DNA from 4 places in the Lysinibacillus sp. FSL K6-4013 genome. Region 1 is predicted to be linked to each of the others. Evidence: riboswitches for the same ligand, from Rfam matches in the RefSeq annotation. Region 1 holds a riboswitch; each other region holds the start of a gene.

Region 1 (7,914 bases):
ATAATATTACGGAAGACATGATAAATACATTAATGGGCGAACAGTGGGAAACCAAGGAACAAACTAATTGCTATGAGGTTTTAAAAAGAACGATCGAGCAAAAGGTTATATACACCAACAAAAGCATGCTCTTTAGTGAGGCGAAAAAGAAGTCAGTAGAAAACTTGCTCATTAGTAATGAAAAAGATCCGTATATGGAAAAGTTTCTACATATATTACAGGAAGAGCCGAAAAATGCTTATCTGTATATCAAAAGGTTATAAGAAAACCTTAACTAAATCAGGGAGATAGAGTATTATTTCATGAAAATATTAGGTGAGGTATTTAAGTATACAAAGCCATACAAAGCAAAATTATTTCAAGTAAATATTTTGATGGGTATTTCAATGATTTTAAGTATAGTACACCCCCTTTTATTTGGTAAATTTATTGATTCTATAACAGTAAAAGATCTCAATTCAGCATTCCTCATTATAGTGTTTATGGCTTTTTTGTTTCTGTTTAATTTATTTTTTAAAGTAATCCAAAAATATTATTTAACGAAATTTGCCTGCTATCTACAAATGGATATTAAATTAAAAATAATAAAAAGAATTATGGCTATGGACATGGATGAGTATCAATTAAAAGCAAAAGGTGAACTGATGAATAAAATAGAAAATGATACAAAGGCATTTTCTGAGGTAGTATCAGAGTTTTTAAATATTGTTATAGATTTTATCAGTATAATAATTGTGTTAATAATATTGATCAATCTAAATTTTATTTTAGCTAGTATTTTATTCATAGCTTGTCCTTTAGCACTTATCATTTTTAAATATTATGGAAAAAAAATAAGGATGATGGATACTGCCATCAAAAAAGATTTAGATTCTTATTTAACCTATCTGGGAGAATTACTGTCATCATTTAAATTATTTAAGATATTTAATAATGAGGTAAACGCCATAGATAACTATCAAAAGAAAATTACCTTATTATACAAAAATACTCTTGATAAAATGCGTTTAAGCATAAAATCAGGATCAATAATAGAATTAATAAACTTTACAAGTTATTTGATTATCCTTATTATAGGTGCCTACTTTATTTATAAAGGAAGCCTCACGTTAGGAGTATTAATAGCATTCACAACCTATGCCAATAACTTTAGTCAGTCATTTTTAAGATTTTCCCAACTAAATTCATTTTTACAAGAAGCAATTGTGTCTGTAAATAGAGTGAAAAACTTAATGGAAGACAATAAATATCAGCTAAGGAAATTAGAAGTACCAGACTATGTAAATTCATCGCATCATTTTAATAAAGATAAAATAGTATTACGGAATGTAAGCTTTACCTATACTAATGCATTTTCTCCAGTTTTAGAAAATATAAATTTCCAAATACCTTTGAAGAAAATTGTATTGATTAAGGGAGAAAGCGGATCAGGTAAATCGACATTATTGAATATATTATCAGGTTTATACATTAATTATCAGGGTGAAATATTTCTATCCAATCAGAATATTAGATATATTCCTATTGATGTTTATAGAAAAAGGGTATGTTTGGTAACGCAAGAGCATTTTATAATGACAGGGACAATAAGGGAAAATTTGTTATTAGCAAAGCCGAATGCAACAGACGAAGAATTAATTCAAATTTGTAAAATGGTTAACATTTATTCATATATAGAAACGTTAGACTATAAATTTGAAACGCTTATAGGGCATAATGGGCTTGAATTATCTACTGGGCAACAGCAAAGACTTTCAATAGCAAGATCGCTTCTAAGAGATGCGGATATCTATTTGTTTGACGAGATTACTTCTGCGCTTGATAAAGACAACCAAATAAATATAGAATCATTACTTTTATATTTAAATAAAGAAAAACAAAAGACTGTTATATTGGTTACTCATCACCCTGCTTTAATAAATGAAGCAGATAAAATATTTGAAGTTGATAGGAATCAGGTGAACGAGAGGGATTCATTTGTTGTGACAGGTTCTTGATAAGCCTATATTGTTTGAATAGGTGGTGGTACTAAGTTAACACTCAAAAAATTTTTATCTATTGACACTAAAAAAGTTGTAAAGTAGATTTAACATAATTACATAAAAGCAATAGGTGCCCACTAGGGAGAATAGGGAATAAAGTGAAAAGCTTTAGCGGACCCGCCACTGTATAAGGAAGTTTCATAGTGTATGCCACTAGCGAATTGCTGGGAAGGTACTATGAGATGTTGAACTTGAGCCAGGAGACCTGCCTACTTGCTTTAGAAGATATAGATGATGGAAAAGTCTGTAGTTTATTTGTCATGACAATAAACTACAGACTTTTTATTTTGTCTTAATGAGAACGAGAGGAGAAATAATTATGCCATTATTACAAGACACGATTGAAAACATTCAAGGGGTTGATATGAAAGGTATGGAGCAAGCTAGAAAGCGGATTGATGCGCTTTGTAAGCCCCCAGGTAGCTTGGGTAAACTAGAATCACTTGCCGTACAGCTCTCTGGTATAACAGGACAATTATATCCGACGGTTGACAAAAAGGTGATGATTGTTTGTGCTGCAGATCATGGTGTATGTGAGGAAGGTGTAACCACGAATCCGCAAGATGTTACAGTCTTTCAAACATTAAATTTTCCTAAGGGGGGGACAGGCGTTTGTGCAATTGCGCGCATTACCAATGCAAAGGTGGTCACAGTAGATGTTGGGGTAAAAGCAGATATTCCACTTGATGCTGGTGTCATTATTCATAAAATTAAATACGGTACAGATAACATGGCACAAGGTCCAGCTATGTCCAAACAAGAAGCCATTCAATCGATAGAAGTAGGAATCCGTGTGGCCACTGAGGAAATCATACAAGGTGCTGATGTACTTGGTACAGGGGAAATGGGTATTGGCAATACAACACCAAGTGCTGCGATATTAGCTGTTCTGACTGGATGTGACCCTATAGAAGTAACAGGGTTTGGGGCAGGAGTTGGCCAAGGAGGCATTGCCTATAAAGCGGCGATTATTGAAAAAGCAATTACCTTAAATAAGCCTAATCCAAAAGATGCTATTGATGTTCTGGCTAAGGTAGGAGGATTAGAGATAGGGGCGATGACAGGTATTATTCTTGGGGCTGCAGTTCATCGTAAACCAGTGGTTATTGATGGATTTATTTCGACTATAGCTGCCCTCATTGCTTATAAGCTCGAACCAAAAGTAATCGATTATATTATTCCTTCCCATGCTTCAGAGGAGCCAGGGGCAAAAATTGCCGCTGCATTACTAGGTATTGAACCGATGTTGCACATGAATATGCGTTTAGGCGAAGGTTCTGGAGCAGCCTTAGCCTTTCCTATTTTAGATGCAGCTTGTTCAATGATGAAAAACATGGTGACATTAGAAGAAGCAATGCAGTTGTTAAAAAGATAAGCTAAGTTAATGTCTTCTTCAATCATATAAGGAATGAAACCCATAAAAGATTATTATTAGACAAAAAATAAAATAGCCAATGACTTAATTTTTGGTCATTGGCTGAATAGTATTTATGCACGATTTAACTTACGTAATGGCAAGCGCCACTTCATCGTATAGGAAAGAATACGTAACGCAGTAATTACCGCGAATAAAATATAAAGGAAAATGTCCCCTGTAAAAACCTCGAAGCCGATTAGTAGTCCAGCAAGAGCTGCCCAAACACCATAAACTTCATCACGGAGAACTAATGGTTTTCTTCTAGCTAATAAATCACGCACAATGCCACCACCTGAACCTGTTAACACAGCAGCTACAACTACAGCACTAACAGGCATATCCAGCTTGACAGCATAAAGTGCGCCTTGAATGGCGAACGCTGATAAGCCAATCGCATCTGTGAAGTTACCCCAACGATGCCAATGTTGAATCAGATGATGCGGAAAAATAAAAAATATCGTAATCGCAGCCAGCGCAATTTGAAACATCATATCCTGTCCCCATAGGGTTGTGACAGGTAGCCCGATGAGTAAATTTCGAATGGCTCCTCCACCAAAAGCAGTGACAATACCAAGTATATATACACCAAATAAATCGTATTCTTCTTCCATGGCAATAATTGCCCCAGAAATAGCAAAGGCAATTGTTCCTATGATACTAAAAACCTCCCAAGCCATCCCTTTCACCCCTTCTATCAATAAATAAACTTTTTAAAGTTAAAAGACTATTTTACGTAACAGAATCTATGAATTTAATAGCCAAAATCGGTCATTAAATACGCTTCTCGAAATAAGTCCGCACATTAGCTTAGCGTAAAATGCTCTTAGAAACAATAGGCAAGTTTTACAGGTGCACATACAAATTGATAAAATGTGATTAAAATAAAGAAAACATTCGTCAAAAGCGTTCATATACCAGTAGTTGGTTAGGGTAATTCTAGAGTGATTGAAGTCAATTTAGATAGTCAATAAATGTTACTGATTGAAATGCGAGACATTGTGAAATGGAGAAGAAAGAATGACGTTTACATCAAATTTATCAATACAAACGCTATCGTTAGCGACAAAAATTGAGGAGCAAGTTCGGCCATATCATGCCAAGGTAGAAGAAATGGCGTTTTACAATCAGCAGAAGGTGCTAGCAGCGTTCAGAAAGCATCAAGTAGGTGATTATCATTTACATCCATCAAACGGCTATGGCTATGATGATGAGGGACGGGATAATCTAGAGCGTGTTTATGCAGAAGTATTTGGTGCAGAGGCAGCCATAGTTCGACCACAAATTATTTCAGGCACACATGCAATCACGCTTAGTCTATTCGGTGTTTTGCGTCCTGGTGATGAGCTGCTTTATATTTCTGGTCAGCCATATGATACATTGCAATCCATTGTCGATGGTGGTGATAAAGATACAGGTTCACTGAAGGATTATAAAATCGGTTATCAACATGTGGATTTGCTAGATAATCAGGCCATTGATTGGGCAGGTGTTGAAGCAGCCATTACAGCACAAACCAAAATGATTGCGATTCAACGTTCAAAAGGCTATGCAACACGTCCATCCTTTACAATTGAAGAAATTGCTACTATGTGTGCAAAGGTACGTAAATTGGCCCCAGAAGCTGTTATTTTTGTAGATAACTGCTATGGCGAGTTCGTAGAGGCACAGGAACCTACAGAGGTCGGTGCTGATTTAATGGCAGGCTCGCTCATTAAAAATCCTGGCGGAGGCTTGGCTAAAATTGGGGGCTATATTGCTGGCCGAGCAGATCTAGTGGAGAAATGTGCCTATCGCATGACTTCTCCAGGGATTGGTGCCGAAGCGGGAGCCACATTAAATACACTAGGTGACTTTTATCAAGGGTTTTTCCTGGCACCACATGTAGTATCGCAAGCATTAAAAGGTGCAATTTTTACAGCTGCAATGTTAGAGGAAATCGGTATGAGCACTTCTCCGAGCTATCATGCGAAGCGTACAGATTTAATTCAATCAGTATCTTTTCAAACAGCACAGCAAATGATAGCCTTTTGTCGCGAAATACAAGCGAACTCACCGATAAATGCCCATTATGCTCCTGAACCAGCCTATATGCCAGGCTATGAAGATGATGTCATCATGGCGGCTGGAACATTTATTCAAGGGTCCAGCATTGAGCTGACAGCGGATGGCCCAATACGACCACCCTATACAGCCTTTATTCAGGGCGGACTAACATATGAACACGTTAAATTTGCTATTTGCAGTGCGGTTCAAGCTATTCAAAAATCATAATAAGACAATAGATAAAGCCTAAATATGAATAGTTTTTTACAATTTTCACTCGGATTGAAAAAAATAGTACCAACCATGTTAGGTTACCTTACATGGTTGGTTGACAGTAAAAAAATTTCGTTATATGATAAGCGGGTATTGGAGGAGGACTTAAATGAGTCGTGAAATTAGACGAACTATGCCGTTATTATCGATGAGTATTGTGATGCAATTAACAGAGCTTTCGGCAAGACAAATTCGTTATTATGAAGAACACCATTTAATTGAGCCGCACCGAACAGAAGGCAATCGACGTATGTTTTCACTAAATGACGTCGATACATTGCTTGAGGTTAAAGACTACTTAGAACAGGGTATGAATATGGCGAAGATTAAAAAAATATTTGCTAAAAAGAAAAATCCTGTTGCAACAACTGATGAGCAAGACTTAAGTGATTCAGAATTACGACAAATTATGCGCGAAGAAATGCGTCAAGCACAGCGCATGCAAAAATCGTCCATCCGAAGAGGGGATTTATCTCGATTCTATTAATAAATAGGGTAGGGTAAACATAAAAGCTAGACAAATTATAGGAGTGTGGAAAACTGTGGGTAAATACACAAAAGAGGACATTAAACGTCTCATCGAAGAAAAAAACGTAAGCTTTATTCGTTTACAATTTACAGATATTCTTGGCACTATCAAAAATGTTGAGATTCCTGTAAGTCAATTAGACAAAGCACTGGAAAATAAAATGATGTTTGATGGCTCATCTATTGAAGGTTTCGTTCGAATCGAAGAATCTGATATGTATTTATATCCTGATCTTGATACTTTCGTAGTATTCCCTTGGACTTCTGAAAAAGGGAAAGTAGCACGTTTTATCTGTGATGTATACACTGCGAAAGGCGAACCGTTTGCTGGTGACCCACGTAACAACCTAAAACGAATTCTTAAAAAAATGGAAGAAATGGGCTTCTCAAGCTTCAATTTAGGGCCTGAGCCAGAATTCTTCTTATTCAAATTAGATGCAAAAGGCGAACCAACCTTAGAAGTAAATGACCATGGTGGTTATTTCGATTTAGCGCCAACAGATCTTGGGGAAAATTGCCGTCGTGATATCGTGTTAGAGCTAGAAGAAATGGGCTTTGAAATTGAAGCATCACACCATGAGGTAGCTCCAGGACAACACGAAATCGACTTTAAATATGCTGATGCTGTTACTGCGTGTGATAACATCCAAACATTCAAATTAGTGGTTAAAACAATCGCTCGTAAACATGGCTTACACGCTACATTTATGCCAAAACCACTATTTGGTGAAGCAGGCTCTGGTATGCACTTTAACGTGTCGCTATTTAAAGGTAAAGAAAATGCATTTTATGATGAATCTACAGAATTAGGTCTTTCTGAAACAGCTATGCAATTCATGGCGGGTGTTCTTGCACACGTACAAGGTTTCACAGCTGTAACAAACCCAACAGTTAACTCTTATAAACGTCTAGTACCAGGTTATGAAGCACCATGTTATGTAGCATGGTCTGCACAAAACCGTTCACCATTAATTCGTATTCCATCTGCGCGTGGCCTTTCAACTCGTGTTGAAGTACGTTCTGTAGACCCTTCTGCAAACCCATATTTAGCGATGGCTGTTATTTTAGAAGCAGGTCTTGAAGGTATTCGTCAAAGCCTAACTCCACCTGCTGCTATTAACCGCAACATCTATGTGATGTCGGAAGAAGAGCGTCAAGCAAATGGTATTGAAAACCTGCCTGCAGCACTTGATGATGCACTAACATTACTTGCTAAAGATCAAGTAGCACAGGAAGCACTAGGTGAGCATATTTATGCAAACTTTAAAGAAGCAAAAGAAATCGAGTTCGATATGTACCGTACAACTGTTCATCAGTGGGAACGCGATCAATATTTAAAAATGTATTAATCATAAAGATACCGAGTCCCTGATAAAGGTGACTCGGTTTTTTTCTGAACATATATTAGGAACGATGGGGTCATATGACAACCCCATCGTTATTTTAGTATTAGCGCATACGTTTATGATGGTGTGGCATAGGCATATGGCAAGGGTTAGGTGGCATACCGCACATTGTATGTGTTTCACAGCATTCATTCACGACAGATTCTGTGCATGGGAAATAGTACTGATGATCAATCATATGTTTGTTGACTGTTGTAACATGTGC
Region 2 (7,914 bases), 930 kb from region 1:
TAGAAAAAAGTGTAGGGGTGCTAACAGCAGTTAACCCTCACATTGGTTATGAAGTAGCTGCTCGTCTAGCACGTGAAGCCATTTTAACAGGTCGTTCTATTCGTGAGCTTTGCCTTGAAGAAGGTGTCCTAACAAAAGAACAACTTGACTTAATTTTAGATCCATATGAAATGACACACCCAGGTATTGCGGGTTCTAGTATTATGAAATTAAAATAAAACGAGCACTAATGGACTGTAGACATGCCCTAGGAGGCTGTCTCCAGTCTTTTTTTGTAGACCTTTCCTCATATAAAAATAGAGCGTATCCTTATGCGTTTTAGGATAATTCAACTATAATAATGGTATAGAAGACATATTTTAGTTGGGGGAATTTGTAATGAGTTTACGAAAAAAGAGTTTACTTGGCTTTTCCGTTTTAAATGTTTTAATGATCATTATTTTATTCATCGATTTAGCCAATGTAACGACATTAGATTGGTTTTCTACCGTGTTAACGATTGTAGGAATTGCTATTACATTATCTTACACAGTGTATGTCCACTACAAAGTGATACAGCCTATCAAACAACTAACAGAGGCTGCGCAAGGAATTACGGCAGGCCAATTAGATACAGTTGTCATTGAGGTTCGTGACAATGGTGAAATTTCTCAACTAGCACAATCCTTTTTAGAGATGCAGGAACAATTACGAACAATGACACAAAAAATTGCGCACAGTTCTACGAATTTATCAGCAAGCATAGAGGAACTATCTGCGAGTACGAATGAAATTACGCTTGCTGTGGAAGAAGTAGATCAACAAATGGAGAAGACGTCCGAGGGCTTGAAGCAAGCAGCACAATCGGCTAATGATAGTGCTAAATCTATGCAAGAAACCGTTGATGGCATTGAGCGAATTACAGTAGCAACACAAGATGTGTTTGTGCATGCGAAAGATGCTAGCGAGATAGCAGGAAATGGTGCAAATATTTTACATGTGGCAAAAGAACAAATGCAATTTATTTCCTCTTCAACAGAAAAAACAAGTGGATTGATGCAGCAATTATCCCTTAAAATGTCAGATATTAAATCAATGACAGATATGATTACAGCTATTACAGATCAAACAAATCTATTAGCATTAAATGCGGCCATAGAAGCAGCTCGCGCTGGAGAGCATGGTAAAGGCTTCGCCGTTGTAGCTGAGGAAGTGCGTCAATTAGCAGAGCAATCAAAGCACTCTGCAACGCAAATTGTGGATTTAGTTGTAGGAATAGAAAGTGATACAAAACAAGTAGCTTCATCAGTAGAAGATGATTTAAAAAATGTTCAACAAGGTGTTTATGTCATTGACGAGGCGACAAAATCCTTTGGCACGATTTCACAGCATGTTAGTCAGATGACAAGTCAGCTGGAGGATATTTCGACGACAGCTGAGCAGCTTTCAAGTAGCGCCAATGAAGTAGCATCCACAGTAACAACCATCGCTACTGGCATGGACAAGCTATCGAATTATACAGAAGCTGTTTTACATTCAATGGATGAGCAAACAGCCTCAATGCAAGCAGTTAATCATGTCACACAGGATTTAAGTGTCCAAGCGGATAACTTACAAAAGTTAACAAATCAATTTCATGTCTAGGTAAGAAATTGATATTTTCAAGATTTTTTAGCCCTGAAATAACTATCACATATTAATAATTTTACAAGTTTTTTAGTATAATTTTTATCTTCCTTTCACACAATCGAGTAGAGGCTTTTTTACAGACGACCAATTTTCTGTAAAATATGCCTCTTTTTTTATTATTTATTTCATAAACTTGTAAATTGACAGATAAAGAACGGTTGCGTCCAAATGGCTCGGAATATTGTTGGTCATGGTGTTCTCCGTAAAGCTTGGCTAATTTCCTTCATCGGGAATGAATGATGTACGGGGGAATGGAGGGATAGTGGATCGACTATACCAAATGGTCCTTCCTTTAACTGTTCCTATTATGTCCAAGTTGACTGAGCCAACGGGGTACCAGAGCGTGAAATTTGCAAGATGATATTTCGCAATGCCATCATACACTGACATACAAAAGGTGTTCGAGCAAGGTAAAGTAAAAGGAGTCCTTTAGTCTAAATGAAACCATCATTTTTTGTCGTAGCTCTCACTTCTTTGTAATACATTAAATAAACGAGAGCGAAAGGGGACAGATAGTGGGCTTATTTGATGGATTGATCGGCAATGCAAGTGAGGTGAATTTAGAAAAATTACAGCAGGAAGTAAAGGATTTATTAATTCCAAACGAGACAGTCAAGAATGCCTATAAAATTATTAGAGATACGTTTATTTTTACCAATAAGCGATTGATCCTCATTGATAAGCAAGGAGTGACTGGCAAGAAAACGGAGTATCATTCCATTCCCTATAAAAATATCGTTCATTTTTCAGTAGAGACAGCTGGGACATTTGATTTAGATGCAGAGCTCAAAATATGGGTGTCTGGCAGTCCATTACCGATTCAAAAAAACTTCAATAAGGCGACAAATATTTATAAGGTGCAAAGTGTCTTAGCGCAGTATGTATTGGGGACGTAATGTATGCTATAATAATAGTAACATTTACAAAACACATCTTCTAAAGCCCGCATGTATGCGAGGCTTTTTTTGTTGTGTAATAAAAGGAGAATAAAGATGGGGAATTTACCATGTGAAGGGTGTAAGGGGTTATGCTGTGGTCCAGTTCCAATCACAGAGAAGGAATTAAGGAACATTAAAAAGAAGCTCAAATCAATGCCAACTAAAATGCGTTTAGAGCTTAAAAATCAACAACGTTTTATGGGCACTTGTATTTTTTACGATTTACAAAAGGATCGATGTGGCATCCATGCCGTACGACCAGAAATTTGTAGGATGTTTGGCTATTATAAGGAGCTAGTTTGTTTTCGAAAACCAGCAGTCGCAACTAAAACGATGGATACTTCGACAATAGCAAAGCCTATAGGTATCCTATCGTTAGATTATACGTGGAAGGATTTTGAGTAGTTATTTTTAGGAGAGAAACTAGGCTGCCAAGAATATCCTGTAACAATTACTCAGGAGTTTTCCTGAACAATGGATGGTTTTTGGTTATCGTGGTAAAATAAACCATTGAAGTTGGCGAAGATAATTGCTTTGATTGGAGGTTAAACAGATGGATGATATTAGCGTAAGAAAGAGTAGTTTAGAGGAGAAAGCAATATGAAGAACCTTTAATTGGAGTCACACTATATTTTTCCAAATTCAGACATAGTGAAAACATTTTTATGAACGTTAAGGCTGTACATTATTTGGATGCAAATGATCTAACAGACCAAATGTAATGCTGAATAGGGAACGATATGGCTTTAGGTACGATGCTTACTTTATGACAAAAAATCAAGAGGAACTTCAAGAAGAGTTAATTAACTCTAATGCGAAGATCGTAGGTACTTTAGATAATACTGATTACAATAATAAAGAATGAAGATCTCTTTAACAGGTCCGTTTGTTTAATAAGAGCAGGAGCTTCTTGTGCGAACGATGCAAGTAAAAGGATTTTGAATATTGTTGTAATTGGACAAAAGCATGGGGGGATAATATGTTTATCGTTAAAACCGCTATTTTATGGATAGTTATATCAACAATCATTAATGGATATTTAATGACATTCCCTATACCAAAGTTTCGAAAAAGAGAGTATCCGGCTAAGTATCAAATTAAACGAAATAATAGGATCGATATACAAAACAACAGGGAATGTGCAGGATTTTCAACAGCGTATGTGTTGCGACATTTTGGAATAGAGGCCGATGGAGAATCGTTATATTCTAATTTCCCTAGTAAAATGAGTTCAGGTAATGTGTATCCAAAGGGAATCCGGACTGTGCTAAGGAAAAAGGGATTGAAAACAAGCTATTATAAAGGAACAATAAATACATTAAAGTATGAGGTTAGTAAAGGGACGCCCGTAATTGTTTTCATTAAAGTACATAAGGATTATCCTAATTTGCATTTTGTCCCTGTTGTTGGATATGACGAGCAGTATGTCTACCTTTCAGAGTCATTAAGGCAACTGGTGAATTGTAATGATGCTAACTATAGCTATAATCGAAAAGTGGCTATTAATGAATTTAAAAAATTGTGGAATGTAAAAAACATTACGATGCCTCTTTATAGCAATACTTATATAACAGTAGAACCTTTATGTTAATTGACAGGTGCGGTTATTCAATAAAGTTATCGATTTAAAAGGGTTGCGGGTAGAGGTTTCATAGGTAAATGATAGTTTGTAAAATATTGTGAAAATTGACTTTTAATTCACAAGGATTTACAATTGATTTTAATAGTTTAAAGGAATGTGAAGTACATTCCATTCCTATGACAACTGAATAGCGTGTAGTAATAGGTGTAAATTGCGTGCAATTTGCTTAAAAGGGAAGTCGGTGAGAATCCGACACTGTCCCGCAACTGTAAATGTGAGCGACTTTTCAGTATCCACTGTCTTTAGACGGGAAGGAGAAAAGAAGCGATGACCATGAGTCAGGATACCTGCCTGTTACGAGTACACACCATAAACCTACGAGGAATAGGAGGTGGCATGTTGACAAAACAGAATGCTCTGTTCGTCACAGTACGTCAAACGCCCATAGTAAATGAAAGGGTTCACAATCGAACTCGTTCACACATACTTAGGGTTTGTTTGGCATTGTGTGATGAAAGAAGATAAAATGAAGGATTTCCTCAAAAGTAGGGAGTCCTTTTTGTTTTGAAAATATGTACGCAAAGGGGATGCACGTATGACAAATATTCATGGAACGACAACGTTGGAAACGCCTTATGAAGATCTGAACATTTGTAAGCAACCACGCACAGAAGTTGCCAAGAAAGCAAAAACAAGAATGGTGGTCGAATCGCTAATCGATCAATTATTAGCAACGAAGCTGATACGCAACGATCGCTTCTTTGAGCAAATCTTATATAATAAAGAAATTATTTGGATACAAAATGGGGATGTGGACGGTCATCTTTTAGCGAAAGCAGCCATAGCAGATGAACTCAAAACAAAGACGAATAGTTTTATGATGTACATGCCGACCAATCCGATTGTCTATGAGGTCAACGGAGAAGCGTATCACTTAATTACGCGCATTGATTCTACACGCGCAAAGCCCAACCTCGACCGTCTATCATTGGAGCCAAAGCCTGTTTTAAGTGCCGCTCGTGTCAATGACTTATTATGCTCGATTGTCATGCGCTTTTATGAAACATATTTACAAGATTTAGCACCTCATCATGACAAACTCATCGCATTTGTGCAGCAGGAATATGCCCAATTTATTGAAGCAGTGCAAGCGTTAAATGATTATCATTTCAACTGGCATCCACGTGGCAATGGTCACGAGCTTTTGCTGCAATTAATTGACCATCTCCAACTATTAAAAAGTCGACCAGGAAAGGTACTGATTGATTTTACGAACAAGCATGACTATGTAATAGTTGAACCCGCATATTTGTTGGACAAACCAACAAAGAAAGCAGTCGGTGCACTATAAAAAACAAGCCCTCCATTTTTGGAGGGCTTGTAATCATTTTATTGCAGGGTACAGATAATTTACGCCCAAGCAAGAAATACCCGCGCTCGAGCGATGAATACCCGCGAAAGCAAGTGAAATACCCGCGCTCGAGCGATGAATACCCGCGGAAGCAAGTGAAATACCCGCGCTCGAGCGATGAATACCCGCGGAAGCAAGTGAAATACCCGCGCTAGAGCGACGAATACTCGCGGAAGCAAGTGAAATACCCGCGCTAGAGCGACGAATACCCGCGAAAGCAAGCAAAGCCTTCACGCGAACAAAATCACCCAATTTTACAGGCAGTGCATGGCTGCCTGTGCTTCTTGCCACGGAACCGTATATCCTTTGCCCTTTGCACAAAAGATACTGGAGGAACTATACTCAGGGTCGGCATTTTTATCATAGCCAATCTGTGCAATCACCTCCTCTGTATTATGGCACACATCATAGCCATCAAATTGGAGTGTGAGTGCACCCTTCCCATTTGTATAGGCGGCAAAGGTTGCACTGTAGCTCATTAAAGTGGCAACAGGCGCACGACCTGTTAGGATAACATCCGTTTCAGATAAAATCGGGTCATCGAATGTGCCTGCTGCTTGCTGAATATCAGTCATCATACGGCCGATATAGTCGTTTGAAGCCTTCATTTTAAAGCGATAATAGGGTTCTAGTAGTACATTTTGTGCCTGCTCCAGCCCCTGGCGCAGAGCACGGAAACTGGCTTCACGGAAATCTCCCCCTGATGTATGCTCGTTGTGCCCGCGACCTGTTAGAAGTGTAAAATGAATATCTGTTACAGGGAAGCCTGTCAGTAGCCCATGATGGTCACGCTCAAACAGGTGCTTTTCAACAAGGCGCTGATTGCCTATGGATAAATGATCTGCATGACAGGCATTGCTGAAGGTATTACCTGTTCCACGTGGATTTGGCTCCATTAATAAATGCACTTCTGCATAATGCTTGAGGGGCTCGAAATGACCATAGCCCGTTACGGTTGTCGCAATGGTTTCCATATATAAAATTTGCGGCTCACCAAAGGAGACAGCTATTGAAAAACGCGTCATTAATACCTCTGTCAGGACCTCCAATTGAATGACTCCCATAATATGCACATGGATTTCCTGAAATTTTTCCTGCCAGACCACACGCAAGGACGGCTCTTCTGCTTCGAGTAAACGGAAAATCTGTAGCACTTCCTTGATATGCTGATCGCCCTCATATTGAACCTTTGCCTGTAAGGTTGGGACAAGCTCATAGGGCTGGGATAGCATCGTTGTACCGATTCGATCTCCAATATTTGCCTGACTCAGCCCTTTGACAGCGAAAATCTCTCCTGCCTCAACCTGTTGAATGGTCTCAAAGCGACTGCCATTATAAAGGCGAATTTCGGTCACTTTTTCTGTTATTTCGCCAAATGAAAATTCATCCCGCACATGCAACGAGCCCTTGATCGCCTTCATAAAGGTTAAACGCTGGTGCCCATCATGACGAATTTTAAAAACCTCGCCCTCAAACGGGGCATCCTTGTCAAAATGGGTACATGTTAACAGTGGGAGCTGGTCAAGAAATTCCTGAATGCCCTCATCCTTTAAGGCTGAGCCAGCAAAGCAGGGGAAGGCACATTCATGTTTAATCATTGCCTGTAACTGAGCAAGACACTGTTCATGCTCCAATGACTCATTCAGAAAGGCATCAAGCAATTCTTCGTCGCGCTCCGCCAGCCATTCCATGATGCTATTTGATACATAATCTGCTCGCAGCGGCTCATCGACGAACAACACATGCTGAGAGCAATCTTTGTGAAGCTGACTCATGACAGCCTCCACATTGGCACCTTCACGATCAATCTTATTAATAAAGAAAAAGGTAGGAACATGGTATTGACGTAAAAGTTGCCACACTGTTTCTGTATGGCCTTGTATCCCTTCGACAGCGCTAATGATAATAATGGCATAATCCATTACTCGAATGGCACGCTCCATCTCAGGGGAGAAATCGACATGCCCTGGCGTATCAATCAATGTGTATGTATCGTCGCCAATGCTTATGCGCCCCTGCTCAGCAAATATTGTAATGCCTCGTCTGCGCTCTAGCTCATGATGATCAAGAAAGGTATCCTGATGATCGACTCGACCACGGGCTTGAATACTATTTGTATGAAAAAGTACTTGCTCAGAGAAGGTCGTTTTCCCTGCATCCACATGCGCAAGTACACCGATTGTTTTGTACATAGGAAATCCTCGTTTCTATAGATTGCTATCTTTTTATTGTAACAGAATACTAGCTCCTTTATTTCTTGTAAAATAGTTCGTCTTTATGTCGAAATAGTGCTAATATAATGATGATTATACTAT
Region 3 (7,914 bases), 1.6 Mb from region 1:
TGTTAACAAGGATAAAATAGCCTCGATCCTTCTTTGCCTTAAATGATGTATTCACATCTGTTGTACCCATCATTCCAAGTAACATTTCAAGAATATTATCACCTAAGCCAAATGGAATTTCTGTTTCCATTTCTTTGGCATCAATCTTCATATTGCCGTTCGTATCTTCGATAATAGCTCCTGCAAATTTTAAGTCTTTTTGCAGTTCTTTAGGTAGCTGAGCCAATTGTTCATTTGTAAAAGGAACTGAAGAAAGAAGCAGACTCATGACCTCATCATTGCCTTGTTGCTTATAGTAATAATAATCTACATCATCTTGATAAATCAGATGGTCTCTATAAGTAGTACCTGGTTGAATTTTTAGCGCTTTTGCTTCCTCATGATTGTCTGGATTGTACTCTGCTGGAAGATCGCCTATTTTCTTTGTTTTCAATGTATAAGGCTCGGCAGATCGTTCTCCAGCATTGACAACGGCTACCACGTAGGTTTTGTCCTTTTTCAATGGTATGACCTTTGCATCATCCTCGTTACCGGCAGAACCAAGTAGTAGTGCCAGTATACCAAGGTCATTAGTTAAGGATGAAACGGGAATTAATTCTTTTGTTTCTTCATCATATTCAAACACTGTACCTGTTGGCATTTGGTTCATGCCTTTCAAAAAGCTGAAGCTATAAAGGGCGTCTTCCTTCGCTTTAAATAAGAAATAATCCTCATCATAATCTGTTTGGAAATAAGCCTTTTGATCTTCGCCTATTTCAAAACGGATCGCCTGCTTAATGATAGGATCAACATTTTCTAGGTTGCCTGCACCTGTAGAATTCAATAACATACTCATCAGGCTGTCAATTGCATTACGTTTTTTTATGTTAGTTTCTATAAGCGGTAATTGGCTCTCAGGAACATTTTCTTCGGCCATGGCTTCATCTACAGGTAATCCATCCTCATCAGGTGGAAGGGTAACTACTTCACCTTTTAATGTGTAAGGGATCATCGATTCACTGATCGTTTCTTCTTTTTCGATGCCGCCACTAAAGAACATCTCCATAGAAAACTCGCTATTACTTTCATTAGATACACTTAAAACGTACTCTTGATCTGGAACAGCATCGATAATCATACGAACAGGTTCACCTTTTGCTGTACCATAAGCGGTCTGCATTGGATAGGCTTCCTCTTCTTCACCTTCATCATTTTCAGCTTGATCGATTTCTTCTGGTGGTACAGGATTAAAATTATCTTTTAGATAAAGCTCCATAGAGGCAGTGACACCTGGAATTCCTGATAGATCAAACTGTAATGTCGTCGGTTTTTTGACAGAGAACGTGAAGTAATCTTGATCTTGTTGTTGATCTTTTGACAGTAATGTATAGTTTTTACCTGCTGTACTATATGGGAACTTTTTAATAGGCTCCATCGTAGACTTGTCTATTGTATCTATTGGCAAGTCCTTCGTCGTTTGTGCTGTGAAAATATAAGTAGATTTGCCTTTTAAACTATAGCTTCCATTATGATCTTTGACACCAATAACAAGCGTTCCCTTTTGATCTGCTTTAAATAAATAACCTTCTTTTTTTCCTACACGAACATCATTAACAAGGATCGGCTCTACATCACCAATCCCACTATTTGGGTAGAAATATAAATCAAAGGCATAGTCGTATTTGTCAGCGCCTTTTAATGTTAATTGAGCATATTCATTTTCTTCTAAATCGACTTTATACCATTTCTTCTCGTCTTGCTGTTCAAAAGCACCCTGTTCAGTATTTAGCTTATTTTTAGCAAGGACCTTGGCGTTTTTAATACGATCTTCCTTTGTTTCTGAATAATGCTTAGGCAATTTATTGAAATCAAACTGTAATGCTTTTACAGGGTCAACTAATCCATGACCATAAGTAAGATCATAACCTTTCTCGCCCAAATCTTGTGCTGTCATTTCTAAAATCGCTTCTATTTGATGCGGTTTTAAAGATGGGTCTTTTGATTTAAGAAGAGAGGCGATACCTGCCACGACAGGAGAGGCCATGGATGTACCACTAAACTTGACAAAGGATGAACCTTTTTTCGCATCATGAACGGTGCTATAAATGTCTTCACCTGGTGCAACAATATCAACAGACGGACCGTAATTGGAGTAGCTTGATAGTTTGTTGCGTTCGTTTGTTGAACCAACACTAATGACACCTTCAAAAGAAGCGGGGAAGGAATATTCATCTGTCGATTCATTTCCTGCGGCCGCCACAATTGTAATACCACTATCAATCGCTTTCTGAACGGCTTCCTTCATTAGGGGAGATTCACCATAGCCTCCTAGACTCATATTAATGACGTCTACGCCCTGCTCAATTGCATAAAGAATACCCTGTGCAATGATGAAATCATTAGCACCTTCATTGCCATTAAATACATCAATTGGCAGTAACTTTGCATTCGGATTAATCCCGTGCCCACCTACGCCATTATCTTTTGCTGCGGCGATAATACCTGCCACATGTGTTCCGTGATCGCCTGAATAAGTAGTATTAGCGGGTGCTGCTGCATTATAGGGTGGGAGTACTTGTGACTTTAGATCGGGGTGTTTAAAATCTACACCAGAATCAATGACAGCAACTGTAACATCATGGTTGCCTGCTAATTCTAGTGCCTTATCCATTTGCAGTAGGTTTAAATGATACATCTCTTGTTTTTTAGGATCAGCTTCTTTAGTAAAGGAATGATAGATGTAACTAGGAGATACACTTGATATTCCGTTTTGCTTTAAATAGTAAGAGACGGCTTTTTCGATCGATACGCCTTTATTTAGTTGTACAACCTCATAACCTAATGAAGGAATGGAGCGGATGACCTTGGAGCCAATTTTTTTATGTACGTTTTTATCAAGACCTGAATGCTTGATAACAATTGTATCCTTACTCATCCATTTTTCTTCATTCTTCTCTGTTTGCTTCGCACTGTTTGCCAGCATGTTTTTCGCTTTATGCTGGGGTGCCTCAGCAAAGGCAGAAGCAGCAGGAACCATGAGTGCAGCAGATGCTACAACAGCGACTGATTTTTTATACCAACTTTTCAATTGTTATCTCTCCTTGGTGTTATAAATTAAGTCTCGACTATATTAATACGGACAAAGATTAGAAAAGTTTCGTAATGAAGGAAAATTTTTCTTCCCTCATTTAACTTTTGGTGGGTAGAACGAAAAACCATACAGTTAAACACTGTCTGTTTTTCGTGACCTTGGTATTGTCAAAGACTTTAGAGCTGTTCTATTAATTGTTGTAACTCCTGCTTGGAACGAGGGATTTTGATATTATCGGGCAAGAGCTTCTTTTTTTGTAATGCTATGACCATTTCAAAAACCCATGGACGCTCAAGGTGCGCGCGATTTAACAATTCTTCTTCATAAAACAAGGTGATTGGATCGCCGTTATAAATAATTTTTCCAGCCTCCATCACAATCATTAGATCGGCCCATTCATAGGCGAGAGGAATGTCATGGGTTGCTAGTAAAATGGTTCTCTCACCATCTTCTAATTTGGCTAAGTATTGTAATACTTGTGTAGCATAATAATTATCAAGACCTGCTGTTGGTTCGTCTAACAAAAGGACTGAGGGCTCCATGGCTAAAACGCCTGCCATTGCTACTCGTTTTTTCTGACCTACGCTTAAAAAATGAATGGGCTTATCGAGCAAATCTTCCACTTCGGTTTGCGCAACGGCCCATGCTATTTTTTCTTCCGTTTTTTCAGGAGACCAGCCGAGATTCAATGGGCCAAATGCTATATCTTGCTTGACGGTCCCAGAAAAAAGCTGATGATCTGCATTTTGGAAAACAATGCCGACTTTTTGACGTAGCGCCTTTAAAGCTTTTCGATTATATTCGAGCCTGTTGCCTTCGAATAAAATTGTTCCAGTGGTAGGTTTCAAAATACCATTAAGATGCTGAAATAAAGTCGATTTTCCTGCGCCATTATGCCCGAGTATGGCAATTTTTTTACCTTTTGGAATGTGTAATGTTAGATCAGACAACGCCTTCGTACCATCCGCATAGGCATATGATAATTGATTGAGTTTAAAATAAAATGCTGTCATGTGAAATACCCTCCGTATACGATGAGGACTAGTAATATAGCTGCCATGCCTAGCCAATTTTTCTTGCTATAGGAGCCCATCTCTTGCCAATAGACGGCCTCGCCACCTCGTGATTGCATGGCATTGTTGAGCTCCCGACTATGTTGAAACATTTCCACAAATAATGCCGCAATGAGCATGGAGACAGAGCGTAACCATTGTATCGGTGAATGATAGCCGAGACGTGCTTGCTGCGCGAGATGTATATTTTGCATACTTGCTAAAAACATAAAAATAAAACGATAGGTTAGTTCGACGAGCTCAACCAATAAAGAGGGGAGTCGCCATTGTCGTAGCACATAACATATGCCTTGTACAGAAGTGGTTAGAATTAAAAAGTATAAACAACTAATACTGCCAAGGACTATAAAGAACAGCTGTTGTGCTGCTAACATACTTGCGTTCCCGATAAAGACAGTCCAATTGCTCCAGGTAAACGACCAAATATGGGCAGGGAGTGCATTCGTTGATGATGTAAAGGAAAGTAAAATAGAAACGAGGCTTGTTAATAAGAAAAAGCCAGGTAGCAATAATAATTTGAAATAGTATGTAAGCGGAATTTTTGCACCTACAATGATAAAAGCACTCATTACAAAAAATGTAATGAGTGAAAGTCGTTCATCTCTCATAATGAGCGTTATGAGAAGTAGTCCAAGTGAAAATATCATTTTTTCTAGCGGATGAACGGACGCTAGCTTATTCAGATAGGCATACTTATCAATGAGTAACATAATGGTTAACCTTCTTTGTGTTTGCCACGCATATAGCCGATGAAGTAGCCAATAAAGCCAGCTCCTATAGCTGCCTGTAGCACGAATAATAAGCTTTCGATTTCACCACTAGGTGGCTCCCATAGACTCTCAAACCATGGCTCATATTCCGCATTGATTTCACCAATAGCTGCTTCTGCCTCACCATCAGCACCACCAAATTCAGCACCTTTTTGTATGAACAAGGGAATAATGGCTAACAACACTACAATGGCTAACAGCAATAAATTTTTTTTCATCTTTAATGTGCCTCCTTTGTTGAGAAAACACGTAAAGTTTTTAATTCGCTAATATTGTATTTTTTCAAGAAATTCATCACAATGACGGTTAAAATGCCTTCACTCACGGCTAAAGGAATTTGAGTTAAGGCAAAAATACCTGCAAACTTTGTAAAGGATGCCATAAAGCCTCCAACCTCAGAAGGGAAGGCTAGTGCTAGTTGTACAGAAGTCACAACATATGTACCTAAATCACCAAGCATGGCTGCAAAGAATACGGCTAGTGAAAATGACAAGCCTATTTTTTGTGCTCCTTTAAAGACAAAGTAAGCAATAAAAGGACCTACAATAGCCATAGAAAAGGCGTTAGCCCCTAAAGTTGTGATTCCACCATGTGCTAATAATAAAGATTGGAATAATAAAACGATTGTTCCAATTACACTCATAGCTAGAGGGCCAAAGAGAACTGTTCCAAGACCTACACCGGTTGGATGAGAGCAGCTACCTGTAACAGAAGGGATTTTTAAGGCGGATAGCACAAAGGCAAAGGCACCTGAAAGTCCCAAAAGCATTTTTGTTTCAGGATTTTCTTCAATGGTTTTTCGAATAGAACGCAATCCTAAAATGATAAAAGGAATAGAGATGACCCACCAAAAAATAGCCCATTCGATTGGTAAAAAACCTTCCATGATATGCATGGCAAAGGCACGTTTTGGCACGATTAAAAAGGCCAGTAAAAAATAACTAAGTTTCCACCAAGAAAATTTCAAAAGTTTTCCTCCTAACTAATTTATAGATTTTTAGAATATTGCGTGCGTAATTAAAAAAAGCACTTCTCCAGTGGTGGAAAAGTGCATAGCTAAAAAAGCAAATAACATTCTCATCTGCTAAGCCGCACACCTATCCTCGTAGGTTGAAACGATCACTTATTTTTCGGCAGGTCTCCTGGCTCTAGTTCAATGCTTTATAGGTCTTCCCATCCGTTGGACAGTGACATTTCTATAAAGCTCCCTATTACAGTGGCGGGACCGCGCCGGACTCAAACCGGCTTCCCTTTTAAGCAAAATGACAAGCATTTTACACCGAAAAACATTCAAATTGTGAGATTTCACGACAAAGTGTAACATGAATTTCCATAAATATGCTATACCTTTTATAAATTTTTTTAATTAAAGGTCAATGATGAATATTCTGATAATATTTCATGTGCTAATTATGTAGATTGTATAAATTTTATACCCTAGTCCACCTCATAATTGATAAATTTGTCATAAATTTTTAAAGAAATATTGAAATTTTAAAATAATAAGATATGATAAAGACAGTTTTCTATTTAAAATTCTAATAAAAATTTCATATAAAACGTCAATAAGTGCTCGAATAGCTCGAGATAATAGGGAAATTGGTGAAAATCCAATACAGCCCCCGCTACTGTAATAGCTGATGAAATCGCAAAGCCACTGGCAAACTTGGGAAGGCGCGAAAGTAAAATGAAGCTTAAGTCAGGAAACCTGCTTATTTGATTGTGCATGCAAACTTTTCGGAGGGAGAAGTTGAAGCGAAAGCGAGTACCTGTATTTTATTCTATTCGTTTTTATTTGGCTTCTACAAAACCTTTACTCTTCGTTCTAGAGTAAAGGTTTTTCTTTTTCCAAAAAGCAAATGAGGGGAGACAGAAAATGACAACTTGGAATTTAGAGGGGATGAAAACACATCTCTTTATTTGCAATGGCAGTAGCTGTATGAAAAAGGATGGTGAGGAAATTACCTTAGCCATTCGAGATGAAATACAACGGCAAGCACTCGATCAAGAAATACATACGACAAGAACGCGCTGTAATGGACGATGCAAGGATGCTTGTGTGGTAATAGCCTACCCCCAGGGGAATTGGTATCGTGTGCCATCAACAGAGCATGCTAGAACACTAGTACAAGATTTACATCATGAATCCTTATACAACGAACATGTCTTTACACTTCGTGAAGGTACATTACAGCGTACTGCTCAAACAACTGCCATTAAAGGGATCGAAAAGGTGAAAGAGGGGTAACAACATGGCGCAAAAAGGAAAAATTTTCGTAGTAGGCTTTGGACCTGGAGATTTTAAGCATATTACGACACGTGCAGTAGAGGCACTACAACAAAGTGAGATGATTATAGGCTACAAAACCTATGTAGAGCTGATTCAAGATTTAGTAAGTGCAAAATCAATTGTTAGTACAGGCATGACAGAAGAAGTGTCGCGTGCACAGGAAGCCGTTCGTCAAGCAGAGGCAGGGAGCATCGTATCGGTGATTTCGAGTGGTGATGCAGGTGTCTATGGCATGGCGGGATTAGTATATGAGGTGTTAATTGAGCTAGGCTGGACAGAAGCAACAGGAATTGAGGTAGAAATTGTTCCTGGTATTTCTGCGATTAATTCATGCGCTAGTATACTTGGTGCACCCATTATGCACGATGCTTGTACAATCAGTTTAAGTGACCATCTAACACCTTGGAATTTGATTGCAAAGCGTGTCGAGGCAGCTGCAATGGCGGATTTTGTCATTGCTTTATACAATCCTAAAAGTGGGCGTCGAACAAGACAAATTGTCGAGGCTCAGCGAATTCTCTTAGAATATCGTTCGCCAGACACACCAGTAGGGCTTGTGAAAAGTGCCTATCGGGAACGTCAAGAAGTGACCATGACAACACTAGCAGAAATGCTAGAACATGATATTGGTATGCTGACAACTGTCATTATCGGGAATTCATCAACATTTTTCTATGACAATAAGATGATTACGCCCCGCGGTTACCAGCG
Region 4 (7,914 bases), 690 kb from region 1:
AATCATTAAAACTACAAGCTCTTGGAAGAATGTAAAGACACCATAAAAAATGCCTAGTGGCAGATGTGATTCTGGTGCTAGTCCTTTCCAAATTAAATCAATGGCCCCTAACTGTACCATCAAAAATCCATAGAAAAACATAACGTGGATTAAACCACTCTTTGGATCCTTTAATAGCTTATTTTGACCAAATACATTGACCATAATATAACGAAGTCGTTCTTTAACACTTTCATCAAACTCAACCTTTTTCCCCAATTGCACATACTTATAGCGTGTTTTCAACAGGTAGAAGAACAATCCTACTGCATAAAGCACAACCACGACTGTTAAGACAATGTTAGCAATTAATAATGGACTCATGGTTGGTCCCCCCTTTAGTTTGTCGTAATTTTCTCTCTTTGTGACGAATTTGCTAGTTCATACAGAAATGTACTTCACTTTATCATTATATTCCTATTCTAATAAATGAGTGAGCATTCAGTCAACATAAAACGGAAATATTTCTGATAATTTTATATTCTTACATTTTACAAGAAAAAAAGCCACCCTGAATTTTTCCAAGGTAGCATTTTTTTACTTTCCTTATCAATTTATACTTACTGAATATCATAGATTCAGTACACGCCTGAACATTTGCTAAAAAAGCAAACAAGCCTCTATCCCTCATAGGGGAAAGGAGGCTTTATTATCTGACCTTTTAATATGACTACAAAAACATTTACTAAATCAAACTTTTATTTTTTAAAAACATTTCCGCTGCGAATATATTCAACATCCGCTACGTTTAAGCGCGCATTTACAACACGTGCAGCTGCAAATAAATAATCTGATAATCGATTTAAATATTTTTGTACAACCTTTGGCACATCTTCAACTTCTTTCATAAGCGTCACCATTTCACGCTCTGCTCGACGTGCAACCGTGCGGGCAATGTGTAAAGTTGCCGCTGCTGGTGCGCCTCCTGGTAAAATAAAACGTTGTAAAGGTGGCGCTTCGTCTGATAAAGCATCTATACGAGCTTCTAGTACTTCAATCGGTTGCTCTGTTAATTTATAATGGCGTTCTTTCATCACATTAGCAAGGTCTCCACCAGCATCGAACAGCTCATGCTGAATTGTTTCTAGGTCTGTTAAAATATCTTTGAAAAGCGCTTGATCTAATTCACTTACTGCTTTCCCAATAAAGGAGTTTAATTCATCAATTGCTCCATATGTTTCCACACGTAAACTATCTTTATCAACACGTCCTCCAATAAGACTTGTTTTCCCCGTATCGCCTGTTTTCGTGTAAAGCTTCATTTCTCTCATCTCCTAAAACTGGTTTTTATAATTCCTAATCGCCTGAACTGTTGTTTCATAGACACCCTTTGCAATCATTTTACCAACTTCCGTAATTGGGCCACCATACAGCATTTCTTCCCCTTTTTGAGTTGCAGCAATTAACAGACTATCTGTAGCAGTACCTGTTGCAATGGTTCCACTGCGCTCATCACGAATATTTTCTGATTGCAACGCCTTTGTTTTTGCCTCAGTTGCTGTCATTAATGCCTGAAAAAATGCCTCTTCCGATAAACAACCATTAATGATAACCCATGTATTAATAGTACCAATATATGGCTCATCTTGTCTTTCATGCACCCGAGATACATCAACTGCATTGCCTACGCCAGCTGTTACAGCTACGATTAAACTGCCAAAAGGAGCTGAAAATTCATTAATGGCCACTAGAGCTGTTGGTACTGCTGTTAGCATAACAACAGTATTTGTAGGTGAAAAATTTTCCCTTTTTAAAAAATCACTAACTTCGCTTTTTACATCGCTGATAACATAATCACCAGGAACTGAGCGATTTAATAAGCAATTATGCCAGCCAATACCTGGGTTATGAACTGCAGAGGATACGGTCTTCAAAGGAAGCTCTGCTTGAAGTTTGATATATTGCTCGGTTATCGTAAAGTGCTCTTTTGTAATGACAGCTCGCTGCTGGTAGTTAATAGCTGCGGGCATCATGGTAATTTGTGGTTTTGGTATTTCAGGATGTGCATACGTAGTCACCCGTGCTTGGTAAACATCTTCAATTTGAGAGGCAATTAATACTTCATGGGGTACCCCCATTGCTCTCACTTGCCCACTCTCCATAAGTAACAATTCATCACAATAAAGCGACGCTAGATTCATATCATGTAGTACCATAACAACCGTTAAACCACATTCCAAAGCTTCCTTCCGAACCATATCTAAAATTTGACGTTGGTGTGCAATATCTAAATGATTAGTTGGTTCATCCAGTAATAGGATTTCTGCAGCTTGAGCTAAGGCCTGTGCTACAAATACCCTTTGTTGTTCACCGCCAGATAAAAATTCCATCGGTGTATGCTCATATCGCTTTACACCTGTTTGAAGCATAGCATGTTGAACAGCCTGCTCATCTTGTGTAGACCAACTTGAGAAAAAACCTGTTTGATGCGGATAGCGCCCTAGTGAAACTGCCTCTCTCACACTGTTCGAGAAAGCATTTGCATGAAGCTGTGGTAATACAGCCATTTTTTTCGCCAAAGCACGAGCATTATAAGAAAGAATATTTTGTCCATCAATCGAAATGGTTCCAGCAGTAGCAGGTAAAATACCACTCATTACTTTTAATAATGTAGATTTCCCGCTACCATTCGGCCCTAGAATGCCAAGAATTTTCCCTTTTTCAACGGTAAAACTAATGTCCTTGACGATTGGTATATCTTCATAGCCACCTGATAGATGTTCAACAACAATCATGCCCGTACCCCCTTGCTTCTTCGCTGCTTATAAAAAATATAGGAGAAAACAGGTGCTCCAATAAATGCCGTAATTACACCAATTGGTAGCTCTCTTGGCACAATGATTGTTCGTGCTACTAAGTCGCAAATAATAAGTAATGTTGCACCATTAAAAAAAGATAATGGCAATAAGTGGCGATGATCAGAACCCCAAATCATCCTTGTCATATGCGGCACCACTAATCCTACAAAGCCAATTGTGCCAGAAACCGCTACAGCCGCTCCAGTTAACATGGAGCCACCTGCTAATATCAAATATTTACTGCGCTTTACATTAACACCTAAATGTTTTGCTCGCTCTTCACCATACAACAAAACATTTAGTTCTCGTCTTTGCGTCCATAGCATAATTGAACCTACAATCACAAATGGAATGATCATTTGGACATATGGCCAACCACGCATCGAAACAGAACCAAGTAGCCAGCCTATTACCTGACGTAATTCTTCACCAGATAAGGCAATCATTAATGAAATAAGGGAACCTAAAAATGAACTAAAAATAACACCTGTTAATATCAACGTTTCCATTTTCAATGAGCGGTCTACGAGTCTAGCAAAGCTCATAACAACTACCATCGTGATGATAGCACCAATCATACTGAAGGTTGGCAGCGCATACAAACCGACAACAGGTATAGAAATACTAAAAAAGATCGTTAAAACAGCACCAACAGAAGCCCCTGATGAAACCCCTAGTGTATATGGATCTGCTAATGGATTTTTTAATAAACCTTGGAATGCTGCTCCAGCAATAGCTAGAGATGCGCCTACTAGTCCCGCTAATAACACGCGAGGCAAACGAATTTTCCAAAAGATATTGGCGGCTGTTTCATCAACCGCCTTATTCCACAATACTTCTAGTGGAATATGAACTGAGCCTATCGCTACGCCACACCAGATGCTAATAAGAAGAAGCGTACATGTTAGTGTATAGGCTAGTGCTATTTTTTTCACTTAAATACCTCAGGATAGATCGCTTTTGCTAATTCTTCTAGACCTTCTGCTAAACGTGGTCCTTGACGACTTGTTGTGCTTTCATCTACCTGCACAATCGCATTATTTTTTACGGCATTAATCGTATCAAAGCCCGCACGTTTTGGTATCTTCGTCAAAATATCTGGTACATAATGATATGTCACCACGATGACATCTGGGTTTTTCGCGATAATTTGCTCTGCATCAATTTTATACCAATTATCGCCATCTACAGCTACATTCTCTGCATTGAGCATTTCAAGCATTGCATTCATAAATGTGCCATTACCAGCTGTATAAATATCTGGCTCATCCGATGCTTCAACTAACACTTTTTTTGGTTCAACGTCCTTGACTTTAGTCAAAATTCCTTCTACTTTAGCCTTCATATTAGCAACAATTTTTTCTGCCTCTGGTAATTTTCCTGTAGCACGTCCAAGCTGCTCAATTGTCGTATATGTTTCATTAAAGTCTTGTGCATTTTTCACTACAAATACTTTTAAACCTGCCGATTCAAGCTGTGCAATAGCCTCTTCTGACAGAGACATGCTAGATTCGTGAGAAAAAACGATATCTGGTTTTAAGGCAATAATTTTTTCAATATCGTATTCCATGCCGCCAACCTTATCTTTCTCAGCTGCCTCTGGTGGATAATCGTCGTTGTCAGTAACACCAACTATTTCATCATTTAAACCGAGCCCAAAAAGAATTTCAGTGTTACTTGGAATAAGTGAAACAATTTTCTCAGGAGGTGCTTCGAGTGTAATGTCCTTACCAAGGGCATCTGTTATTGTCATTGGGAATGTTGCTTCCTCCACCTGTGCCTTTTCTTGCTGTGTTTGCTGCTCATTAGCTGGCTTGTTATCCTTTGCTTCCTGTCCACAAGCAGCTAGCAAGCCGACTGCTAAAAATGCTGATAATCCTATTTTCCAAAATTTCTTCATGTGAATCCTCCTTGGTTGATCCGTGCGATATTTCTTATTCTAATCAAAATAATACCCCTCATCTTTGAAAGATGAGGGGTCAAAATCGCACCAAAAAAACTGATACAAAATCCACCACCCTATCCTCGTAGGTTGTATGTCGTTATAAAGGCAGGTCTCCTGGCTAGTGCTGCTTGCGATTTTCAAGCCTTCCCGAAATATTCAGTGGCATCATTTGAAAAAACTCACACTTACAGTGGCGGGACCGCATCGGAATTACACCGATTTCCCTTTTCACTTTACTTAAGTAAAGAACCTTTATAATATTCAGTTGATTTCATTATACATGAAAATGAAAGAAGTCGCCTCCATTCAAGACGACTTCCAAGCTATTATACAATTTCAGAAAAGTATTGGACTGTTTTCATTTGAGCACCCATTTCTCTTAATGACCATGTCTGCTCTAAATAAACGTCCGCAAGTTTTTCATATTTCCCACCAAATTTATGTGCCCATTCAACCGCTACAACACTTTCATAAAGATGAGCCATCTTTTTCGCCATATCTTTTGCTTCAAAAGTTTTCGTCGCTTCGTCTAAAGCGCTAAAGAGTTGTAGTTTCGCAGACATATCCTCCAATTTTTCTTTAACGATTTGTACCAATGAGCTGTCAGCTAATTTGTCTAATCGTTCCTTCATCTCATGTACAAACAATTCATGGGCATGGAACTTAACTACCAAACGAATGAGTTCTAAGGCCAAAATATTAGCCGTCCCCTCCCACACCGTCAACACTTGCGCGTCTCTTAATAAGCGTGGCGTTACAAAGTCTTCGATATAGCCATTACCTCCGTGTAATTCAATTGCCTCACTAGCATAATGAACGGCTTGCTCTGCCGTTTCCTTTTTCATAATGGCAATATATAAACGATTCATAATAAGGTCTTGCTGTGTTCCCTGTCCACTCGTCACTTTATCGTATAACTGAATAAGATCAAAAACTGTCGCTACCTCCACGTGCAACTTAGCTGCAAATTTACCTAAAGTATCCTGAATCATAGGGTATTGTGTTAAGGGCTTGCCAAATGCATGTCGATTGGTTACATAATGTTTTGCCTCTAAGAAGCCGCGACGCATAATACCAATTGAAGCGACTGCATTACAAATTCTTGATAGATTTAGTGCTTCTAGCATGTAATAAATCCCTTTATTTTGCTCTCCTACAACATAGGCAAGTGCACCTTCAAATTCTACCTCACCAGAGGGAACAGCCCGAACCCCTAGCTTATCTTTCAGTCGGCGAATACGTAGATGATTCGCTGTTCCATCTTCTTTGCGCCATGGAACTGCAAACAACGTTAAGCCTTTGGAACCTGCTGGCGCATCTTCTAGTCGCGCCAATACCATCGCTACACCACACATGCCTGCATTGGATGCAAAGTATTTTTCACCATATAGGCGATACGCAGTGCCATCCTTTCTAGCCTCCACCACATTTGCACCAACGTCAGAGCCTCCTTGACGTTCTGTTAAAAATGTCGCACCTTCATATAAATCTGTGTCTCCTGTTGCACAAACATGTGGTAAAAAACGCTGCTTTACCTCTTCATCCGCATAATGGTCTAATAGATAGGCAGTAGCCATCGTCAATGTTACGGGACAGTAAAAACCGGGCTCTGCATGTGATAGCATATAACCTTGCGCAAAGCTATAAACATAATTACCCTTGTGACCTAGCTGCGGAATATCCTTGTGTACATAGCCGACAATCCCTGTATTATATGTCTCTTCAATCGTCTTTTTATAGCCATCATTAACCCAAACCTCTGATATCTCTTCACCGTAGGCATCATATCTTTGAAGGCGAGGCTCTCCCTGTCGATCTGTATACTTTGCCCTCGTATCAATATCACCTGCACATAGCTCACCAAAATCTGTTAACTCTCGATGTGCATAGGATAAAAACTCTTTATCTAGCATCATTTCTAATATTTTTTGAAGCGTTTCATCCTCGGTAAAAAAGTTCGTAGTACGCAGTTCTTTTTGTTGTAATACTTTCATGCTAGCTCACCTCTTGCCCCTTCAAAGATTGTTTTAATATTTTGCCTGATGCATTACGTGGTAGCGCTTCTACTTTTTCAAAAATACGTGGTATTTTAAACTTTGCAAGATGTTCTTCTAAATAAGCTTTCAAAGCTTCCTCATCGATGTCTTGTTTAGCAGAATACACCGCCTTTACAGTTTCCCCCCATTGTGGATGTGGTACACCAATTACCGCAGCCTCGAATATCCCTTCAAAGCTCAATAAACAATCTTCAATTTCTTTCGGATAAATATTGACACCACCCGAAATAATGACATCCTTTTTACGATCTACGATCCAAATAAAACCATCTTCATCTTTGCGAGCTAGATCTCCTGTTTTTAACCAACCGTCAATAAAGGCTTCATTAGTAGCTACTTCATCCTTATAGTAGCCAAGCATGTTGCCCTCACCCAGCAAAACAATTTCCCCCACTTCGCCTACATTTACATCTTCTCCACTGTCATTCACAATACGCAACTCTGTACCAAGTGGCGCCCGCTGACCAATACTTCCTGCCTTTGCTTCATGCTCCTTGCCAAATAATAATGAACCACTTGGACCTGCCTCTGTTAATCCATATACACAAGTCAAATTATTTGTGCGGAATGCCTGCTGAATGAATCGAACCTCACTTTGAGATAACGGTGCCCCACCATAGACCCACCATTTCATAGAAGACAAATCTGCCGAATGGAGTCTTGGCAGCTGTGCCGTTAATAAATAAGCAACAGGTGCACCAAAGAAATGTGTTGTTTTCTCCTTTTCAATGGAATCAATGAATAAATCGGGTGTAAAAGTTGGTGTTAATACATTTGTTGAGCCTACCAATACACCCGCCATTAAAAATAAATGTAATGGTGCAGAGTGTGTTAATGGCATCATGAGCAAAATACGGCTCTCAGGTTTTACCTCCATTTCAACAGCAATCATTTGCGCCACTGTTAAAATATTACGGTAGCTAAATAACACACCCTTTGGTTTTCCTGTCGTACCAGATGTATATAAAATCGTGGAAGGATCATCCTCCTGCAACTGACAATCAATCGTTTGTGTACTAGCATTTTGTAGCATTGTTTCATACTGATACCATCCTGCTTTTTCTTGACCTGTTTT

The links. A riboswitch is a leader RNA that binds a small molecule or an ion and turns the genes downstream of it on or off. The one in region 1 is predicted to bind cobalamin.
Region 2: another riboswitch for cobalamin. It lies ahead of MHB39_RS10965 (hypothetical protein); the one in region 1 lies ahead of cobT (nicotinate-nucleotide--dimethylbenzimidazole phosphoribosyltransferase).
Region 3: another riboswitch for cobalamin. It lies ahead of MHB39_RS14090 (energy-coupling factor ABC transporter permease); the one in region 1 lies ahead of cobT (nicotinate-nucleotide--dimethylbenzimidazole phosphoribosyltransferase).
Region 4: another riboswitch for cobalamin. It lies ahead of MHB39_RS02905 (ABC transporter substrate-binding protein); the one in region 1 lies ahead of cobT (nicotinate-nucleotide--dimethylbenzimidazole phosphoribosyltransferase).

The regions. Positions count from the first base shown of each region.
Region 1 covers NZ_CP152031.1:1,280,824-1,288,737, forward strand. The annotation lists gene MHB39_RS06030 (hypothetical protein) at 1-263, shown strand, start outside; gene MHB39_RS06035 (ABC transporter ATP-binding protein) at 303-1,997, shown strand; cobalamin riboswitch at 2,094-2,270, shown strand; gene cobT (nicotinate-nucleotide--dimethylbenzimidazole phosphoribosyltransferase) at 2,362-3,417, shown strand; gene MHB39_RS06045 (trimeric intracellular cation channel family protein) at 3,531-4,136, opposite strand; gene MHB39_RS06050 (methionine gamma-lyase family protein) at 4,477-5,730, shown strand; gene MHB39_RS06055 (MerR family transcriptional regulator) at 5,885-6,262, shown strand; gene glnA (type I glutamate--ammonia ligase) at 6,318-7,652, shown strand; gene MHB39_RS06065 (CotD family spore coat protein) at 7,753-7,914, opposite strand, start outside.
Region 2 covers NZ_CP152031.1:2,210,194-2,218,107, forward strand. The annotation lists gene aspA (aspartate ammonia-lyase) at 1-218, shown strand, start outside; gene MHB39_RS10945 (methyl-accepting chemotaxis protein) at 379-1,623, shown strand; gene MHB39_RS10950 (PH domain-containing protein) at 2,184-2,564, shown strand; gene MHB39_RS10955 (YkgJ family cysteine cluster protein) at 2,661-3,011, shown strand; gene MHB39_RS10960 (C39 family peptidase) at 3,586-4,197, shown strand; cobalamin riboswitch at 4,374-4,558, shown strand; gene MHB39_RS10965 (hypothetical protein) at 4,784-5,539, shown strand; gene MHB39_RS10970 (translation factor GTPase family protein) at 5,854-7,791, opposite strand.
Region 3 covers NZ_CP152031.1:2,835,805-2,843,718, reverse strand. The annotation lists gene MHB39_RS14110 (S8 family serine peptidase) at 1-3,067, opposite strand, end outside; gene MHB39_RS14105 (ATP-binding cassette domain-containing protein) at 3,247-4,083, opposite strand; gene cbiQ (cobalt ECF transporter T component CbiQ) at 4,080-4,853, opposite strand; gene MHB39_RS14095 (energy-coupling factor ABC transporter substrate-binding protein) at 4,859-5,131, opposite strand; gene MHB39_RS14090 (energy-coupling factor ABC transporter permease) at 5,134-5,880, opposite strand; cobalamin riboswitch at 6,028-6,212, opposite strand; cobalamin riboswitch at 6,464-6,644, shown strand; gene MHB39_RS14085 ((2Fe-2S) ferredoxin domain-containing protein) at 6,790-7,161, shown strand; gene cobJ (precorrin-3B C(17)-methyltransferase) at 7,166-7,914, shown strand, end outside.
Region 4 covers NZ_CP152031.1:587,847-595,760, reverse strand. The annotation lists gene MHB39_RS02925 (heterodisulfide reductase-related iron-sulfur binding cluster) at 1-363, opposite strand, end outside; gene MHB39_RS02920 (cob(I)yrinic acid a,c-diamide adenosyltransferase) at 738-1,301, opposite strand; gene MHB39_RS02915 (adenosylcobinamide amidohydrolase) at 1,314-2,774, opposite strand; gene MHB39_RS02910 (iron ABC transporter permease) at 2,771-3,772, opposite strand; gene MHB39_RS02905 (ABC transporter substrate-binding protein) at 3,769-4,737, opposite strand; cobalamin riboswitch at 4,869-5,051, opposite strand; gene MHB39_RS02900 (acyl-CoA dehydrogenase family protein) at 5,109-6,776, opposite strand; gene MHB39_RS02895 (long-chain-fatty-acid--CoA ligase) at 6,778-7,914, opposite strand, start outside.